One region of the Mesorhizobium sp. WSM4806 genome, then DNA from elsewhere that is predicted to be linked to it. Evidence: riboswitches for the same ligand, from Rfam matches in the RefSeq annotation. Region 1 holds a riboswitch; the other holds the start of a gene.
The links. A riboswitch is a leader RNA that binds a small molecule or an ion and turns the genes downstream of it on or off. The one in region 1 is predicted to bind S-adenosylmethionine.
Positions count from the first base shown of each region.

Region 1 (3,204 bases):
CGTCCGACGATCTGGCCGTGGTCGAGGATGAACGGCACTTCGTGGCTGCGCACTTCGAGCACGGCCCGGCTGCCGGTGCCGCCCGAGGCCGAATGGCCGAAACCCGGATCGAAGAAACCGGCATAGTGGACGCGGAATTCGCCGACCAGCGGATCGAAGGGCGTCATCTCGGCGGCATAGAGCGGCGGCACATGCACCGCTTCCTGGCTGACGAGGATATAAAATTCGTCCGGATCGAGCACCAGTTCGCCGGCGCCGCTCTTGTAGAGCGGGTCCCAGAAATCGAGGACATCCTGCGCGGCGCGCTTGTCGACATCGACCAGGCCGGTGTGGTGCTTGCCGCGGTAGCCGACCAGCCCGTCCTTGTCGCCATCGAGGTCGATCGACAGTGCGATGCCGCCGCCGGAAATGTTCGGCGGCTCGGTGGCGACGAGCGTCTCGGCACGGTGCAATTCATGCAGCTCGCTTTCCGACAAAAGCGCGTTGCCGGTGCGGAACCGGATCTGCGACAGCCGCGAGCCGGCGCGGACGACGATCGGAAAGGTGCGCGGGCTGACTTCGAGATAGAGCGGGCCGTTGTAGCCGGCAGCGATCTTGTCGAACTCGTGGCCGCGATCGGTCATCACGCGGGTGAAGATGTCGAGCCGCCCGGTCGAGCTTTTTGGGTTGGCCGAAGCGGAAATGTTTGCCGGAAGCGCCAGGCTCTCGAGCAGCGGCACGATATAGACGCAGCCCGTCTCCAGCACCGCACCATCGGTGAGATTGATTTCGTGCAGCTTCAGGCGGTCGAGTTTTTCAGCAACCCTGTAGTTGGGGCCGGGCAGGAAGGAGGCGCGCACCCTCCAGGCCTTGTCGCCAAGCCTGAGGTCCAGGCTGGCCGGCTGGACCTGGTCGGCGTCGAGCGCGCGCGGCGACTTCAGCGCGCCCGACTGGTACAGCGCGGAAATATCCTGATCCGGAAGAATGCCTGTCTGCCGCAAAGTCTGGCTCCGCTCGAAGGCCGGGCGTGGTCTCGTCTTGTCGCAGGATCCGCCGTGGAACCCGCTGGTACAAACCTCTTAATCATGCCGGCAATTGACGCAAGCGCGGTGCAGGTCTAAAGGATCGTTATCCCGTGGTGATTTGGCCGGTCGGCTTGCAGCCACGTTAAATAAGTCGCTAAAGGACCGTCGGGCCGAAAGGCCGTACGACCGGTTGCGACTTTCGCGGCCGGTTTTTTTGTGTTTGGACCATTTTTTGTGTTTGGAACAAGGTGATGACGAGCAAAACGCGCAACTGGAAGCCTCAGACCGCCCTCGTGCATGCAGGAACGCTGCGTTCCGGCTTCGGCGAAACCTCCGAGGCGATGTATCTCACGCAAGGCTATGTCTACGACACGGCGCAGGCGGCGGAAGCCCGCTTCAAGGGCGAGGAACCGGGCTTCATCTATTCGCGCTATGCCAATCCGACGGTCGACATGTTCGAGAAGCGCATGTGTGCGTTGGAAGGTGCCGAAGATGCCCGCGCCACCGCATCCGGCATGGCGGCGGTGACGGCGGCGTTGCTGTGCAGTGCCCGGGCCGGCGACCACATCGTGGCGGCGCGCGCGCTGTTCGGCTCCTGTCGCTGGGTGGTCGAGACGCTGGCGCCGAACTACGGCATCGAGGCGACGCTGGTCGACGGCACCGACATCGCCAATTGGGAAAAGGCGGTCAGGCCCAACACCAAGTTGTTCTTCCTTGAAAGCCCGACCAATCCAACGCTGGAGGTCGTCGACATCGCAGCCGTAGCCTCGCTTGCCGATTCGATCGGCGCGCGGCTGATCGTCGACAACGTCTTTGCCACGCCCTTGCAGCAGAAGCCGTTGCAACTCGGCGCCCATATCGTCGTCTATTCGGCGACCAAGCACATCGATGGCCAGGGGCGCTGCCTCGGCGGCATCATCCTGTCGGACAAGAAGTGGATCGACGAGAATTTGCACGACTACTTCCGCCACACCGGTCCCAGCCTCTCGCCCTTCAATGCCTGGACGCTGCTGAAGGGCCTGGAGACGCTGCCGCTGCGCGTGCGCCAGCAGACGGAAAGTGCCGGCCGGATCGCGGACTTCCTCGCCGAGCGATCGGAAATTGTCCGCGTCATCTATCCCGGCCGCGCCGATCACCCGCAGGCGGCGATCGTCAAGAAGCAGATGTCGGGCGGCTCGACGCTGATCTGCCTCGACGTCAAGGGAGGCAAGCAGGCGGCCTTCGCCTTCCAGAACGCGCTCGATGTCGTGCTGATCTCCAACAATCTCGGTGACGCCAAGAGCCTGATCACCCATCCGGCGACGACGACACACAAGAATCTGAGCGACGAGGCGCGGGCCGAACTTGGCATCGGGCCAGGCACGCTCAGGCTGTCCGTCGGACTGGAGGACACTGACGACCTGCTCGAAGACATCGAGCAGGCCTTGAAAGCCGCCAGGTAGGGATACGCGCCGAACTGCTGCGCTCTGATCTGGCAAAGCAGGCGCGGTCAGGCGCCCGACGGCGTCTCTTCCAATTCCGCAACGGCGCTGGTTTGGATGGTCATCGTGTTGCCGCGCCAGTCGACGGCACCGCTGAGCCAGCCGCGCACCCAGATGGCGGGAAGCATCACGTCCCGCGCAACCATCGCCGGGATCATGCGCAGCGACAGGTGCCAGCCCTTGGCCGAGGCGAGAGCGCATTCCGGCAGATAGGCGACTATCAGCACGGCGATGGCGGTAGCCGGCAGGCTGAAACCGGCGCCTGCTGCCGCAACCAGCGCCAGCACCAGCGGCGGCGCCGCTCCGATCAGGATCTCGGGCGCGAAAAACAGTGGGAAGGTGACGCGACGCAGGCGTGCCCAGCGGGCCTGGCGCGACCAGATTTCGCCAAATGTGCGCAAGCCGAGCGGCTGTTCGAAGGGCGCGGCAACGAGATTGACGCGCAGTCCGAGCCCGTTGACAAGCTTGGTCGCGGCGGCATCCTCGGCAATCTCGGCGGCAAGCGCACGGATGCCGCCATTGGCGTCGAGCAATGGCTTGTTCCACAGCATGCTCTTGCCCTGGGCGAAACCGAGGCCGAGCGCCTCGCCGGTATATTGCCAGCGCGCCTGCAGCGTGTTGAGGAAAGCGCATTCGACCTCCGCCCAGAACCCGTCCGGCCGCGAGCCGATCGGCGTCGAGCAGACGAGGCCAGTGTCCTGCCGCCATGCCGTCATCAG
Region 1 is NZ_JBVVQZ010000014.1:61,866-65,069, forward strand. It holds gene AC0L2M_RS21300 (2'-deoxycytidine 5'-triphosphate deaminase) at 1-980, opposite strand, end outside; SAM riboswitch at 1,105-1,182, shown strand; gene AC0L2M_RS21305 (O-succinylhomoserine sulfhydrylase) at 1,256-2,446, shown strand; gene AC0L2M_RS21310 (ceramide glucosyltransferase) at 2,494-3,204, opposite strand, start outside.

Region 2 (3,204 bases), on a different contig from region 1:
ATCTTTTCGAACATCGGTGATGTCATGGTGTTCTAGCTTTTCAGAAATGTCGCGAGGGCGGCGACAACGCCGCGATTGGCCTCTTCGGTGCCGATGCTCATGCGCAGCGCATTTGGGAAGCCGTAACCGGAAACGCGCCGCAATATGTAGCCGCGCGCACAGAGGTAATCGTCCGCGGCTGCCGCAGAATGTTTTTTGTCCTCGGGAAAGTGGATGAGGACGAAATTGCCGACGCTCGGCGTCACCCGCAGTCCGAGCCTGGTCAATTCCTCGCTGACCCAGGTCAGCCAGGTCGCGTTATGCGCCACGCTTCGCTCGACATGGGCGCGGTCGCGGATCGCGGCAATGCCGGCCTCGATTGCCGTCGCGTTGACGTTGAAGGGACCCCGCACCCGGTTGATCGCATCGATGACATGCATCGGCGCGTACATCCAGCCGATCCGCGCACCGCCAAGGCCGAGCTTGGAGAAGGTGCGGGTCATAACCACGTTTTCCGCACCAGCCACCAGTTCGACGCCGGCTTCATAATCGTTGCGGTGGACATATTCGGCATAGGCTGCATCCAGCACCAGAAGCACGTTTCGAGGCAGGCCAGCATGCAGGCGGCGCACCTCCTGGAACGGCAAATAGGTGCCGGTTGGGTTGTTGGGATTGGCGAGGAAAATGATCCGCGTACGCGGCGTCACCGCAGCGAGGATCGCATCGACGTCGGCGCGCTCCTTGGTTTCCTTGACCGAGACCGGGACAGCACCTGCCGACTGGATGTAGATCTTGTAGACCATGAATCCGTGTTCGGTGATCACAGCCTCGTCGCCCGGCGCGAGATAGGTCTGCGCAAGCAGGCCCAGAATCTCGTCGGAACCATTGGAACAAACTATGTTCGCCGGGTTGAGGCCATGCACCTCGGCGATCGCCTCCCGCAGGCGCCTGGCGGTGCCGTCGGGATATATGTCGAGCTTGGCCGCGACGTCGCGCGCGGCTTCTATTGCTTTCGGCGAGGGGCCGAGCGGGTTCTCGTTCGACGACAATTTGTGGACCTTGGCAACGCCGGCCGGCGCCGTGCTTTTGCCCGGCACATAGGCTTCGATGTCCATGATCCCCGCGCGGGGCGTTGGACGTGCCTGATCCGATACTTGGTTCATATTGCAAAAATCCGTCGAGAACGCTTCCGCTGCTCCAACGCGATGCGAATTTCGGATCCGCCACACTGGAAGCCGCCGCGGAAATACAAGCCGTGGCCTGGAATGTCGAGAGGCGGCAATGATCGGTGCGTGGCTGGCCGTTGACGGCGAGGCGCGCCGGTCCTAGAAGAAGGCGAAATCCCGTGGTGATTTGGCCGGTCGGCTTGCAGCCACGTTAAACAACTCGCTAAAGGGCCGTTTGCATCTTGTAACCGGCTTTGCGAAGGCAATGCCGGTTTTTTTGTTGTCCGCAGCCGGCCGGACAGTCGCATCGACCCGAAAATCTTAATCGACTTTCGGAAAACACGATGGGTTAATGTAAGAGGATGCGATGGTCGCGCTGCGCACGAAAAGAACCAACAACGAGGCCGACGAGCCGTCGAGCCCGGTGTTGCGGTTCGGCGCCGACAAGCCGCTCAAGCTCGATGCCGGCACGCTGCTGTCGCCGTTCCAGATCGCCTACAAGACCTACGGCACGCTCAACGACGCCCGCTCCAACGCCATCCTCGTCTGCCATGCACTGACCGGCGACCAGCATGTCGCCAGCACCAATCCAGTGACCGGCAAGCCGGGCTGGTGGGAAGTGCTGATCGGCCCCGGCAAGATCATCGACACCAGCCGCTTCTTCGTCATTTGCTCGAACGTCATCGGCGGCTGCCTCGGCTCGACCGGCCCCGCCTCGACCAATCCCGCCACCGGCAAGCCGTACGGGCTCGACCTGCCGATCATCACCATCCGCGACATGGTGCGGGCGCAGTTGATGCTGGTCGACCATTTCGGCATCGAAAAACTGTTCTCGGTGCTCGGCGGCTCGATGGGCGGCATGCAGGTGCTGCAATGGGCGTCGAGCTATCCGGAGCGCGTTTTCTCAGCGCTGCCGATCGCCACCGGCGCGCGCCATTCCTCGCAGAACATCGCCTTCCATGAGGTCGGCCGGCAAGCGGTGATGGCCGATCCCGACTGGCATGGCGGCAAGTATTTCGAGCAGGGCAAGCGCCCGGAAAAGGGACTGGCTGTGGCGCGGATGGCCGCTCACATCACCTATCTGTCGGAGGCGGCCCTGCACCGGAAGTTTGGCCGCAACCTGCAGGACCGTGAAGCGCTCACCTTCGGTTTCGACGCCGACTTCCAGATTGAGAGCTATCTGCGCCATCAGGGCATGACCTTCGTAGACCGCTTCGACGCCAACTCCTATCTCTACATGACCCGGGCGATGGACTATTTCGACCTCGCCGCCGATCATGGCGGCCGGCTGGCCGACGCCTTTGCCGGCACCAGGACCCGTTTCTGCCTGGTCTCCTTCACCAGCGACTGGCTGTTCCCGACCGAGGAGAGCCGCTCGGTCGTTCACGCGCTGAACGCGGCCGGCGCCTCGGTGTCCTTCGTCGAGATCGAGACCGATCGCGGCCACGACGCCTTCCTGCTCGACGAGCCGGAGCTGTTCGCCGCCATCAACGGCTTCATCGCGTCGGCGGCCCGCGCCAGGGGGCTCAGCGCATGACCCCCAAAGATTACAGCCTGTTCGAACCGGCATCTTGCGCCAGGCATCAGCGCATGGCCCCGAAAAGTTGCAGACTTTTCGGATCAAGGTCATGCGCCAGTCAAGAGGCACGATCATGAGTGTCAACCACGCCCAGCGCGTCGACCTCGAAGTCGTCGCCGATCTCATCCCGCCGCAGTCGCGGGTGCTGGACGTCGGCTCCGGTGATGGCCTGCTGCTCGAATTGCTGCAGGCAACGAAGCAGGTCGACGGCCGTGGGATGGAACTGTCGCAGCGCGGCGTCAACGAATGCGTGGCACGCGGCCTGTCCGTCATCCAGGGCGACGCCGACAAGGACCTCAAATTCTATCCCGACAAGGGTTTTGATTTCGTCGTCCTGTCGCAGACCTTGCAGGCGACCCGCAACCCGAAGCTGGTGCTCGACGAGTTGCTCAGGATCGGCAACCACGCCATCGTCTCCTTCCCCAATTTCGGCCACTGGCGGGTTCGCCTTTCGCTGTTCGTCGAAGGGCGGATGCCGGT
Region 2 is NZ_JBVVQZ010000018.1:86,139-89,342, reverse strand. It holds gene AC0L2M_RS25255 (prephenate/arogenate dehydrogenase family protein) at 1-26, opposite strand, end outside; gene hisC (histidinol-phosphate transaminase) at 33-1,142, opposite strand; SAM riboswitch at 1,315-1,392, shown strand; gene metX (homoserine O-acetyltransferase MetX) at 1,513-2,682, shown strand; gene metW (methionine biosynthesis protein MetW) at 2,798-3,204, shown strand, end outside.
Region 2: linked by a shared signal. The riboswitch ahead of metX (homoserine O-acetyltransferase MetX) and the one ahead of AC0L2M_RS21305 (O-succinylhomoserine sulfhydrylase) in region 1 are both predicted to bind S-adenosylmethionine.